3 regions of the Nocardioides sp. YIM 152588 genome follow, and region 2 is predicted to be linked to each of the others. Evidence: predicted binding sites of a transcription regulator. Region 2 holds the regulator's gene; each other region holds the start of a gene.
The links. Region 2 encodes LexA, which represses DNA repair genes until DNA is damaged. Its sites were predicted from a motif close to TCGAACANNTGTTCGA; they were not measured.
Positions count from the first base shown of each region.

Region 1: the regulator LexA is predicted to act here: its motif matches at 1,681-1,696, upstream of ABLM29_RS06850 (HNH endonuclease signature motif containing protein).
Region 3: the regulator LexA is predicted to act here: its motif matches at 1,990-2,005, upstream of ABLM29_RS20550 (alpha-ketoglutarate-dependent dioxygenase AlkB).

Region 1 covers NZ_JBEGDJ010000009.1:33,398-37,339, forward strand. Annotated here, with positions in the region: gene ABLM29_RS06845 (hypothetical protein) at 1-199, shown strand, start outside; gene ABLM29_RS06850 (HNH endonuclease signature motif containing protein) at 347-1,633, opposite strand; gene ABLM29_RS06855 (hypothetical protein) at 1,748-2,038, opposite strand; gene ABLM29_RS06860 (HsmA family protein) at 2,181-2,567, opposite strand; gene ABLM29_RS06865 (hypothetical protein) at 2,612-3,187, opposite strand; gene ABLM29_RS06870 (PucR family transcriptional regulator) at 3,309-3,942, opposite strand, start outside.
Region 2 covers NZ_JBEGDJ010000004.1:141,280-145,221, reverse strand. Annotated here, with positions in the region: gene ABLM29_RS04215 (MXAN_6640 family putative metalloprotease) at 1-1,161, opposite strand, end outside; gene lexA (transcriptional repressor LexA) at 1,317-2,048, opposite strand; gene ABLM29_RS04205 (LysM peptidoglycan-binding domain-containing protein) at 2,462-2,839, shown strand; gene ABLM29_RS04200 (PKD domain-containing protein) at 2,990-3,805, opposite strand; gene ABLM29_RS04195 (DUF6318 family protein) at 3,802-3,942, opposite strand, start outside.
Region 3 covers NZ_JBEGDJ010000070.1:3,528-7,469, forward strand. Annotated here, with positions in the region: gene ABLM29_RS20535 (HD domain-containing protein) at 77-709, shown strand; gene ABLM29_RS20540 (DUF8819 family protein) at 732-1,115, shown strand; gene ABLM29_RS20545 (GntR family transcriptional regulator) at 1,149-1,862, opposite strand; gene ABLM29_RS20550 (alpha-ketoglutarate-dependent dioxygenase AlkB) at 2,026-2,643, shown strand; gene ABLM29_RS20555 (3'(2'),5'-bisphosphate nucleotidase CysQ) at 2,728-3,510, opposite strand; gene pth (aminoacyl-tRNA hydrolase) at 3,603-3,942, opposite strand, start outside.

The DNA.
Region 1 (3,942 bases), on a different contig from region 2:
TCACCACGACGACAGACGTCTGGTCACGCGCAGCAGCGTCCCGTTCGACGCACATGGAAACTGGCACTACGACTCCCGGCAGCCCGAGGTGAACACATGGGCTGCGGAACTCGATGCAGCGATCGATCGCGCCTTCGCGCCACGCCTCGGACGGATATGGATCCGGCTAGTCCGGCGATCGAATGGCGAGGGCCGCTGAGACCAGGCGCCATCGCTGCTGTCTCCGTCTCGCCGCGTCATTCCGCCGCGTCTGACGCAATCCGACCGGGGCGGAGTGCCTGGCCGGAGCGGCGGCCGCCGAGAGGTGGTGGCGGGTCGACGGTGGCATGCGGACTTGGCCCCAGCGTCACCGGCGTCGGTGGTAGCGGTGGTCGCCGTTGGCCAGCCGGTCGGTCTGGTACGCCGGATCGTGGGTCCGGTGGTGGTGGAACCCGCACAACAAGACCGCGTTGGCCAGGTCCGTGCGGCCGCCGGCTGACCAGGGGGCGGCGTGATGAGCCTCGCACCAGGTCGCCGGGATGGTGCAGCCCTCGGCGCGGCAGGTGGTGTCGCGGAGCCGGAGCGCCTTGCGCTGGGCCGGGGTGAACAGCCGCTGGGCGCGGCCGAGGTCGAGGACCTCCGACTTCCCGCCGAGAACGGCGGGGACGATCTTGGCGGTACACGCCAGTCGGCGGGCGTGGGCGGCGGAGATCCGGCCCGCGCCGTCCCCGGTCACGGAGTCCAGCAGCCCGGCGGCGCCGAGGCGCCTCTCCAGGTCCTCCAGGGTGACGGTGACCATGACCGCCGTCGCATCGCCGCCGTGCTCCGGAAGCGTTGCCGGGTCGAGCCGGTCCAGCAGAGCGCAGAACGCGTGCCCGAGCATCCGGTGCCGCGGCAGCCGCTCGAGGTCGGGGTTCGCTCCACCAGCCGATCGCGGCGAGGTGAGCGCGTCGAGGTAGGTCGCCAACCGCGTCGCGGTGGCGTCGGGCAGCGTCATCGTGACCCGGGTGGCGCCATCGCCCAGCGGCGTCATCCGCAGCGACAACGCCGACTGCGCCCGGGACTCCTCCTCGTGCAGCCGACGGGCCTCCTCGTCCGCGGCGACCTCGGGAGCGACCACGTCCAGCACCCGGCGCCCGAGGACCCGCAGGTGCTGGGGCAGCATCCCCACCCCGCCGCACTCGGCGGCGTCGCCGCTCCCCAGGGCGACCAGCCGCGCCTCGGCATCGCCCCTGACCTCTCCCCCCACCCGGTCCGGGAGCGCGTCCAACGCCTGCACGATCACCTTGGCCTGGTCCAGCGACAGGCGTCCGGCGGCCATCGCGGCCCCGACCCGGGGCCAACGCTGGTCGATCGCCTCGGCCAGCCGCCCCTCGGGGCGCAGCCGGGCGACCTCAACGTTCGCCCGGTGCGCCAGCCACCCGGCCACGTCCCGTGCACCATGGACCTCTGCAACCTCGCCAGCCGCGGCCATCGTCCGCAACCGCAACTCGGCGACCTGCGCCTCGAGTGCCACCAACTCGGTGAGCACCGCTTCCTTCTCCCCCGCACTCAAGAACGCGGCATGCGCATCCGCCACGCCGGCCAGCTCGACCCGGCAGGCGGTCACCGCGCGGGTGATCCGGTGCGGGACGGGACCGGGCAGCAGGGTCATCACGGAGCCTTCGGGAGCGGTTCGGCGTACGCCGATTCTACCGTCATTCGATCATCTGTTCGATCCTCAGAATCGGTGACCCGACGCACGTGCGACCCCGCGCCCATTGACCCGCTACATGCAGGCGTCGATGCTGAGCCCCAGCTCGCCCGCCACGAAGACGCCGAGCGACGCCATCGAGTCGTCCGGGATCACGCCCATGTCCGCGAGGTCACGGGCCAGGTTCCTCAGGCCGGCTCGCGGGTTGGCCTGGGAGGACGAGTGCTCCCCCATCGTCCCGGTCTGGGCGAAGACCTTCGTCGCCTGTCCCCAGCAGGACGGGTGCGCCGCCTGCGCCGGCGCTGCGAGGCCGACTGCTCCGACGAGGGTCACGGCGGCGGCCGCCGCCACCAGCTTTCCAGTCATGTCATCACTCCCTTGTGGTGCGTGGACTGTCCGGTCTCGGACATTGCCACGCACCCGCCGGCGGGTCCATCGCCGATCGCCGGGTGGTCCAGACCAGTACGCCGGTCGCTGCCGGGCTCGGCCGCGCCGGCCCGTGGGCGCCTCAGTCAGCCGTCATCGCACCGATCGCGCCGGTGACGTAGGGGATCAACCAGATCGCCCAGACCACGATGCTGAGCCGGTGGAAGCTCGCCTTCTCGCTCGCCCGGTCGCGCACGAGCACCACCACGGCCCACACCAGGTGCACGGCCATCAGCGCGATCGCCAGGCCGCCGGTCCAGATCATGACCGTGTTCAGGGCGCTGGTGGGGCCGTCGGACTCGTCGGCGATCCGGCTCATCAGCATCGTGCCGGTGACGTCGCACGCGAGGCCGAGCGCGAAGGCCCCGGCGTGCCACCACCGCAGCGTGCCCTGGATCCGCTCGGCCCAGACGCCGATCGTGTAGAAGACCAGGGCCAGGGTGATGACGACGATCGCGACGGCGAGCATGGGAGCAACCTAGGGGTTCTGATCGGCACTACCGGCCCCGGGTGTCAGCGGCCCACCTGACGCGCCGCCAGGTCCAGGCCGGCGCGCCACCCCGGTGCCCGCCCTCCGGCGGGAGGGGCGATCTCCGGCATCGCGTGGCCCGTCCGCGCCAGGGCCCAGGCGACCAGGGAGTTGGAGTTCCACATCTCGCCGGTGCGCAGCTCGTCGCGCCCCCAGACCAGTGCGGGGACCTCCCGCAGGATCGCGAGCAGGGCAGCGGCCGTCGCCTCGTCCTCGCTCGCGCGGACCGGGCTGTCCACCGCCGCCGACGCGTCGGGGATCCGGCCACCGGGCCAGCACCGGACCTCGTAGCGGAACGCCCGGAAGCGGCCCAGCCAGGCCGCCCCGACCGGCCCCTCACGGACGACGCCCCGCTCGCCCTCACCGACGTTCCACACGGGTCCCATCTCCACGGCGAAGGTCTGCTCCCCGAGCCGCACCATGAGTCCGGCGTGGTAGAGGTCGAGCGGCGGTCGGCGACCCCGCCAGGCGCACCACCGCTCGTAGGCACGACCGTTGAGCCGGACGAAGTGCCCACCCGCGCCGAGCGGGAGCCAGTAGAGGTCGATCCAGCCCGCCACCGACCACCTCCCGCTCGTCCGGTGACCAGTCAAGCGGCCCTCCGGGTCGATCGGAAGCGACTCGGGCCGTCTGGTCGGCGCCCACCCGCGCGACCGGGGCGGGCGGCGAGGAGCAGCCCCGTCAGCGGGGCGCCAGCAGCCGCAGCTGCAGGCTCGCCGCGAAGCGCTGCTCGGGGTCGGCGAGGTCCAGCCCGCTGACCTCCTCCAGCCGGCGCAGGCGGTAGCGGAGCGTGTTGGGGTGGATGAACAGCGCCGCCGCCGCGGCGCGGACGTCGCCCAGGGCGTCCAGCCACGCGTCGAGGGTCTCGGCGAGGCCGGAGTCGTTGCGCTCGTCGTACTCCAGCAGCAGCGCCAGCGGGCCGACCGGCCGCTCGCCCCGGGCGGCGGCGAGGTCGCGCAGCTCCAGCAGCAGCGACTGGGTGTGCACGTCGGGCAGCCGCGCGACCCGGCGGGTGCCGTGCCCCTCGCGGAGCACCCGCAGCACCCGGGTGGCGGTGGCGCGCGAGGCGGCCACTCCCCCGACGTCGGTGCCGACGCCGCCGACGCCGACGATCGCCGGCAGCCGCGCCCCGAGCCGGTCGCAGAACTCCTCGGCCAGCCGGGCCGCGCGCGTCTCGGGCTCGCTGGCGGTCCCACCCGGCGCCACCGGCAGCAGGGCGTAGGCGATGCCGCCGACCACGGCGACCGCCGAGGTGGGGACGGACGCGGCCAGGTGGACGCTGAGCGCGTCGGCGACCCGCTCCAGGTCGCTGGTG
Region 2 (3,942 bases):
CGCCTGGACCGAGTAGCGCGACTTCGCGCCGGCACCGCTGTGCGCCATGGACTCCCAGAGCTCGCGGAGCAGGACGGGCATGCCTCCGTGCTGGGCGGGGAACCGGTCCGTGAGGTACTGGAAGAAGATCCAGGCCCCGTACGCGTAGGAGCCGTTGAAGGTGTCCAGCGGGGTCTGGGGGTGCCGGATCGGCCCGTACGGCAGGTAGGCGATGTTGTCGTTGACGTCGTCGTAGAGCTGGTCCTCGGCCCAGGTGGCGGTCGCCTCCAGGATCCAGGAGTCCTCGTCGACGTCGTAGCCGTACTGGACCGCGTGGAAGTACTCGTGGGCGGCGGTCACCTGGAGGTTCTCCAGCGGCGTACGACGGTTGAAGATGGCGTCGGTGTAGTTGTTGTCGAGGACGCAGTAGGCCCACGTGCGCAGGTGCAGGTCGCCGTAGGGGTCGCCGTCGATCACGTCGGGGTCGTCGGTGGTGCAGTAGCCGTACAGCGCCAGGGTGGCGGACACCAGCTGAGCGAGGTAGATGTCGGGCAGGTCGGCCTCGGTGGCGGTCATGCCGTCCGCGCCGCGCCCGTCGTCGCTGAGCACCGGCCGGTAGCCGGCGCCGGTGTAGGCGCCCGCCACGTGGTCCATCTCGCGCAGCACCGTGTCGACGTAGTCGGGGATGCCGTTGACCTCGCCCGAGAAGTTGCCGCCCGGGCCGTCGTCCTCGGCCGGCACCCTGTCCGCCGTGGTGGTGACCCAGTGCACGCAGACCTGGTCGCTGCACTCGTAGTACTGCGTGGCGGAGGCGTCGTAGCAGGCGTACTCGTGGTCGCACGTCGCGGGCCCGGTGGTGTCGGTGGGCCGGGCGAGCAGGCGTTGCGCCTGCTCGCGTTCGGCGGCCGGCAGCGCGGCGGCCTGGGCGGCCAGGTCGTGCAGCGCGATCGTGAGCTCGGCCGGCTCGTCCTCGGGCCCCTCGCCGTCGCCGTCCAGGATCTCCTGCACGGTCTCGAGCGCCTCCAGGGCGTGCTCCTGCGCCTGCTCCGCGGCCTGCTCGGGCAGGGTCGGCGCGACCGGTGCGGTGGGATCCGCCGTCGCTGCGGGGCCGACCGGGGCGAAGGCCAGGGTCCCGCTGAGGGCGAGGATCAGTCCGCCGAGGGCGGTTCGTCGGAGGCGCACGCGGGTGCTCGCATTTCGAAGGGGGGAGCGGATGGACGGGCTCGACCCTATGCCTCGACCCCGGGTGACGAGCAACGGCACCGCCATCCCCGCCCCGGTTCTCGGGGTGTCGTGGGGAGGGCGGTGCCGTCCGGGCGTGCTGTGGGGCCGAGGGGTCAGACGCGTCGGAGGACCGCGGTGACCTTGCCGAGGATCGTCGCGTCGGTGCCGTCGATCGGCTCGAACGCGGGGTTGTGCGGCAGCAGCCAGACCTTGCCGTCCTTGCGCTGGAACGTCTTGACCGTGGCCTCGCCGTCGATCATGGCGGCGACGATCTCGCCGTTCTCGGCGGTGCTCTGCTGCCGGATGACGACGTAGTCGCCGTTGCAGATCGCGGCCTCGATCATCGACTCACCGCTGACCTCGAGCAGGAACAGCTGGCCGTCGCCGACGAGCTGACGGGGGAGCGGGAAGACGTCCTCGACCCGCTCCTCGGCGAGGATCGGGCCGCCGGCCGCGATGCGGCCGACCACGGGCACGTTCGTCGCGGTCGGGGCGACGTCGCCGATCCCGGTCTCGTCCACCGGGCTCCCCTCGGTGCTGGAGATGGAGCGGCGCGCGGCCATCACCTCCGGGAGGAAGACCTCGATCGCGCGGGGGCGGTTGGGGTCGCGCTTGAGGTAGCCCTTCTCCTCCAGCACGCGCAGCTGGTGGGCGACGCTGGAGGTGCTGGTCAGGCCCACCGACGAGCCGATCTCGCGCATGCTCGGCGGGTAGCCGCGCTGCTCGATGGAGTCCTTGATGGTGGCGAGGATCCGCTGCTGCCGTGGGGTGAGGCCGGTGGCGTCGGGTGGGCCGTCCGGGAACTCGCGGACCGCGCCCCTGCCGCCCGTTCTCTTGTCGGTCATCGGGTCCTCCTCGGAACCTGCTGGCCTGCGCTGGCAGTGCTGCGCGGTGCCGTACGTCGTGGGCGTCCTGCTCCGTGTCGTGCCATGTCGTGCGAAGTCGTGCCAAGTCGTGCCAAGTCGTGCTGGTTCCCTGACGGTAGCGCGAGCGGCGCCGTCGATCAAACACGTGTTCGAAGTCGCGTGTCGCGTTTCGGGGGTCCCTGGCGTACTCGAACAATCGAACACGCATTCGAACAGGTCCTTGACCTGTTCGAACACCTGCTCTAACCTCGTACACGTGTTCGATCGAACAGATGATCGACGGACCGCCGGCAGAGACGCAACGGATCTGTCGGAGGGTCCGAGCAGAGTCTGATTCGCACCCGACAGCCCCGAGGCTCCGAACGACGGAGCCACTTCCCCCGGAGGTCACGATGAGCACCACCGTCAGCAGCATCAGCACCGCCCGTCCCGCCCGCACGGTCGCCCGCTCCCGCGGCAAGGCTGACCGATCCGGCGTGCGCCTGACCCGGCGCGGCCGCGTCGTGGTGTTCGTGCTCGGACTGCTGGTGGCCTTCGGCCTCGGCATCCTGCTGGCCTCCGGCTCGCTGGCGTCCGAGGAGAAGGGCGCCGCGCCGGTCGAGGTGGTGACGGTGGTTCCGGGCGACACCCTGTGGGACATCGCGAGCGACGCCGCCGCGGAGACCGGTACGTCCGACGTGCGGGCGATGATCCGCCGGATCCAGGAGCTCAACTCGCTGGACACCAGCTCGGTCTACGCCGGCCAGGACCTCCGGGTTCCGACCGCCTGACCCGCGCGCCGCACGGCGCGCCCACCGACACGTCCGTCGCCTCGACCCCGGCGGACGGGGCCCCTCAGGCCCAGGGGAAGACGAGGGGCGGGATCTCTGCAGAGATCCCGCCCCTCGCGCCATTTCCGTATGGCGGCCCCGCCGGCGCTGTCAGTCGCCGTAGCCGACGAGGGTGGGGTGGGCTTCGACGGCGGTGAGTGTGGTGGGGGCACCGGAGATGGTGACGGTGCCGTCGACGGGTTGCCAGGGGCCGCCGTTGACGCGGTAGTCGGCGGTGTAGGTGGCGTCGAGGCGGGGGTGGTACCGGCCGGTGTGCCGGTAGTTGTGGGTCAGGGCGAGCGCGGGGTAGGGGGCGCCGGCGGTGGTGGTGTCGCGGGTGGTGCCGTCACCGAAGTCCCAGTGGTACGTGGCGATGGTGATGTGCAGGTCCACGCGTTGGCCGAGGATGACGACGGTGCGCTCCAGGGGTGCGGCGGGGGAGTAGAAGTTGGTCTCGAAGTTGACCAGGGTCCGGCCGTCGGGTGGTTCGATCGCGAGCTCGGCGGCGTGGAGCGGGATGCGGCGGAAGGCTTCGAGGACCATGCCGAGGGTGATGGTGGCTGGCTCGGCGGCCTCGTCCTCGCCGGGGCAGTAGGTCCCCTCGGACAGGATGTTCCCCGTCTCGGGATCGGTGTACCAGAACGCGACCTCGTTCTGTCCATCCGGGCATACGGCGGGTTCGTAGCAGAGCGCCGCGCTCTCGAGGGCGCACGCGTTGTACTCGTGGTAGATCGGCGCTGTCGCGCCGGTTGTATTGTCGGATTCCGGCGGTGCGGAATCGTCCGGTATCTCTTCACTGGCGCCGATGGTGATTCCACTGTTGTCGGTCCCACCGTCGACGTCGGCGGTCGCGGGCGCGGTGGCAATGACGAGCGAGAGACTTCCCGTGGCGGCGACCAAGCCCAATCGCGCCAGTGTCCTACTCATCGATTGCTCCAGGAATGGACACGCCAGGACGTGCCCGTATGTTCCAGGATCTGGGTGACGGCCATGTCGGCCTTGTCGTACCGACCGTTCCGACCTGGTGCGCCGGCGACCCGTGTCGCGGTGGCGTGGATCTCGCT
Region 3 (3,942 bases), on a different contig from region 2:
TCCCATTCTTCCCATGAGCCCGGCGTTCTCGTGACATCCCCTCCCCGGTGACCGACCGGTGAGATTCAATGGAGTGGTGGACGACCCCCATCATCCCGACCTGCCCTGGCCCCTCGAGGGCGCCGACCCACTCCGCGACGAGCTGCTGGCGGCGTACGACGACGCGGCCCGCGGCTACCACGACCGCGGCCACCTGATCGCGGTGCTGCGCCGCCTCCGGGAGCTGGCGGCGGCCGGCGAGCGCTACGACGCCCTGCCCGTCCAGCTCGCCGCGTGGTTCCACGACGCCGTGTACGACGGCGAGCGGGACGCCGAGGAGCGCTCGGCCTGCTGGGCGGAGGACGCGCTGCCGGGCCTGCTGGACCGCGGCGGGATCGCCGAGGTGGCCCGCCTGGTGCGGCTGACCGAGACCCACAGCCCGGCCGCGGACGACCGCAACGGGGCAGCGCTCTCCGACGCCGACCTCGGCATCCTCGCCACCGACACGGCGACCTACGACGCCTACGCGGCGGCGGTGCGCGAGGAGTACCGCCACCTCACCGACGAGGAGTTCGTGACCGGCCGCGTGGCGGTGCTCCGCGACCTCGCCGAGCGCGACGACCTGTTCCGCACCGCGTACGCCCGCGACCGGTGGGCCGACGCGGCGCGCGCGAACATGCAGCGCGAGCTCGCGTTCTGGGGCGCCGCGGCGCCGGTCGGCGCCCGCTGAGCGGCGCCGGTCGGCGCGCAGAATGGGGACCGTGGACGACGAGGTGATCTTCCGGGCCCGGGCCGCCGTGCTGGCCGACCTCGAGGCACGTGGCCTGGCCACGCCCGTCTCGGTGTCGCTGCTCGACGAGGCCTGCGCCGAGCGGCGCTGGTGGGTGCAGCAGTGGGCGGAGGGCGCGGCGTTCGTGCCGGGCCTGGTGGCGCAGGACCTGCAGGATGCCCTCGCCGACCGGCTCGGGCGCAGCGACCCGGCCGGGCTGTGGCCGGTGTGCCGGCACTGCGACGAGGGGCCGGTGCACGCGCTGCACATCGACCCCGACCTGGGTGGCCCGGACCCGGTGTGGGTGTGCGAGGAGAGCGGCACCACGATCGCCCCGCTGGGGACGCTCGCCACGCACGGCGGCTGAGCGTCCTCGCACGGCGCGCCTGCGCGACGGGTGTCAGTCGTGCAGGTGCAGCCGCAGCGTGTGCCGGTCCGCGCGGTAGACGGTGCGCGAGACCTCGACGGGGGTGATCCCGGCCAGCGCGCGCCGCGAGTGCTGCAGCACGACCGTGCCGACCGCCACCTCCAGCAGGGCGGCGTCGGCGGGCTCGGCCGTGGCCGCCGCGACGGCGTCCTCCGCGCGGGTCGGCCGGATGCCGCGGGTCGCGAGGTGGTCGTAGAGGCTGGCGGGCGGGTCGGACTCGAGGAAGCCGGGCACCTGCTCGTCGGGCAGGAAGACGTCGGTGACGCAGGTCGGCGAGCCGTCGACGAAGCGCACCCGGCGCCACCGGACCACCGGCCGCTCGACCGGGATCTCCAGGGCACGGGCGACGCTGGGCGGCGCCGGGATCCGGTCCACGACGACCGTCCGGGAGACGACCGACACCCCGCGCCGTGCCATCTCGTCGGTGAAGCCGAAGACGCCGGTCCGCAGGGGGCGGGGCCGCGCGACGAACGTGCCGCGCCCCGGGAAGCGCTCGAGCACGCCCTCGGAGACGAGGGCGTCCATCGCCTGCCGGACGGTCATCCGGGCGACGCTGAACTTCTCGACCAGCTCCCGCTCGGAGGGCGCAGGGCTGCCTGGAGCGCCCCCGGAGACGAGGTTCCGCACGTACTCGCGGATCACCACGTGTTTGGGCGCCCGCTCGTCGAAGGCGGGAACCTTGGTCACGCCGGTGAGGCTAGGCGACACAGAGTCACAGATGGCCCCAACGCGGGCGGCATACCGAAGCGGCGGTACGGATCGGGCGAAGCGGTCCGGACCGGCACGCCCCGGGGCGACACACCGGACCGGCGGTACGAACACCTGTTCGACTGCGGGCTAGGCTGGCGGCATGGACTTCCAGGGCACCCTGTTCGCCCCCGACCCGGCGCTGGCCGCACCCGACACCGCCGGGATCGAGCGGCGGTCGCTCGGCGACGGCGCGTGGCTCGACGTGGCGCGGGCGTGGCTGCCGCGCCCCGACGAGGTCTTCGCGGCCCTCACCGAGCGGGTGCCGTGGCGGGCGGAGCGACGCCAGATGTACGACCGGGTCGTCGACGTGCCGCGGCTCGTCCACACCTACATGATCGGCGAGGACCTGCCGCACCCGATGCTCACCGCGGCGCGGGAGACGCTCTCGACGCACTACGCCGAGGAGCTGGGCGAGCCGTTCCGGACGGCCGGGTGCTGCTACTACCGCGACGGGCGGGACAGCGTCGCCTGGCACGGCGACACCATCGGGCGCGGCGGCACCCACGACACGATGGTCGCCATCGTCTCGGTCGGCGACCCGCGCCGCCTGTGCCTGCGCCCGCGCGGCGGCGGGGAGTCGATCGCGGTCGAGATGGGCCACGGCGACCTGGTGGTGATGGGTGGCAGCTGCCAGCGCACCTGGGAGCACGCGGTGCCGAAGGTGGCCGCGGCCGGCCCGCGGATCTCGGTCCAGTTCCGGCCGCTCAACGTCTTCTGAGGGCGCGCCGGGCGGGGTCGTGTGCCTGAGGCACCCCGATAGAGGGGCGCCAGGCACACGACCCGGCCGGAGGAGCGGGGAGGCTCAGGCCTCGGTGCCGTGGGCGGCGACGAACGCCAGGATCTGCTCCGACAGCTCGGGGCGGCACACGATGACGTCGGGCAGGTAGACGTCGTCCTGGTTGTAGCGCAGCTCGCTGCCGTCCACCCGCGAGGTGAAGAGGCCGGCCGACCGGGCCACCGCGACGGGCGCGGCGGAGTCCCACTCGTACTGGCCGCCGGCGTGCACGTAGGCGTCCGCCACGTCGCGCACCACCGACATCATCTTCACGCCGGCCGAGCCCATCGGCACCAGCTCGGCGTCGAGCTCGGCGGCCAGCGCCTCGACGAACGCCGGCGGGCGGCTGCGCGACACGGCGATCCGCGGCCGGGTCGAGGTGCGGGCGGGCACCACCGGCGGCGTACCGGTGTTGAAGGTCTCCCCGAGCTCGGGCTGCGCGACGGCGCCGGCGACCAGGTCGCCGTCCTGCCAGACGGCCACGTGGACCGCCCAGTCGTCGCGCGGGGGCTCGGAGAACTCGCGGGTGCCGTCGAGCGGGTCGACGATCCACACCTTGGCCGCGTCGAGGCGGGCCTTGTCGTCCTTGCCCTCCTCCGAGAGCACGGCGTCGTCGGGCCGGTACTGGGCGAGCAGCTCCATCAGCAGCTCGTGGGCGGCCTGGTCGCCGGCGTTCTTGAGCTCCTTGCCGGTCAGACCCTCCTCGCGGACCTCCAGCAGCCGGCGGCCGGCGACCTCGGCCAGCCAGGCCGAGAGCGCGTGGTCATCGGCGACGACGTCGGGTGCGGGGGTGCCAGGATCGAAAGTCACCGAGACACCATAGAGCCTGTGCGGCCCGTCGCCGCAGCCAACGTCGCGGGTTCCCCCGTGTGGGTCAGACGGCGTGGGTCAGACGGGGTGGGTCAGGAGTTGAACCGGGACTGGGTCTTCTCCAGCCCGTCGGAGATCAGCGACTCCACCGCGTCCGCCGCGGAGTCGATCTGGAACGGCAGCTCCTTGCGCTCGACGGTGCCGTAGTTCGACAGCACGAAGTCGGCGACGTCCTGTCGACCCGGCGGGCGGCCGATGCCGGCCCGGACCCGGTAGAAGTCGCCGGTGCCGAAGGAGGAGCGCATGGACTTCAGGCCGTTGTGGCCGTTGTCGCCGCCGCCGCGCTTGACCCGCAGCGTGCCGAAGTCGATGTCGAGCTCGTCGTGGATCGCGATCACCCGCTCGGGCGGCACCTTGTAGAAGGTGGCGAGC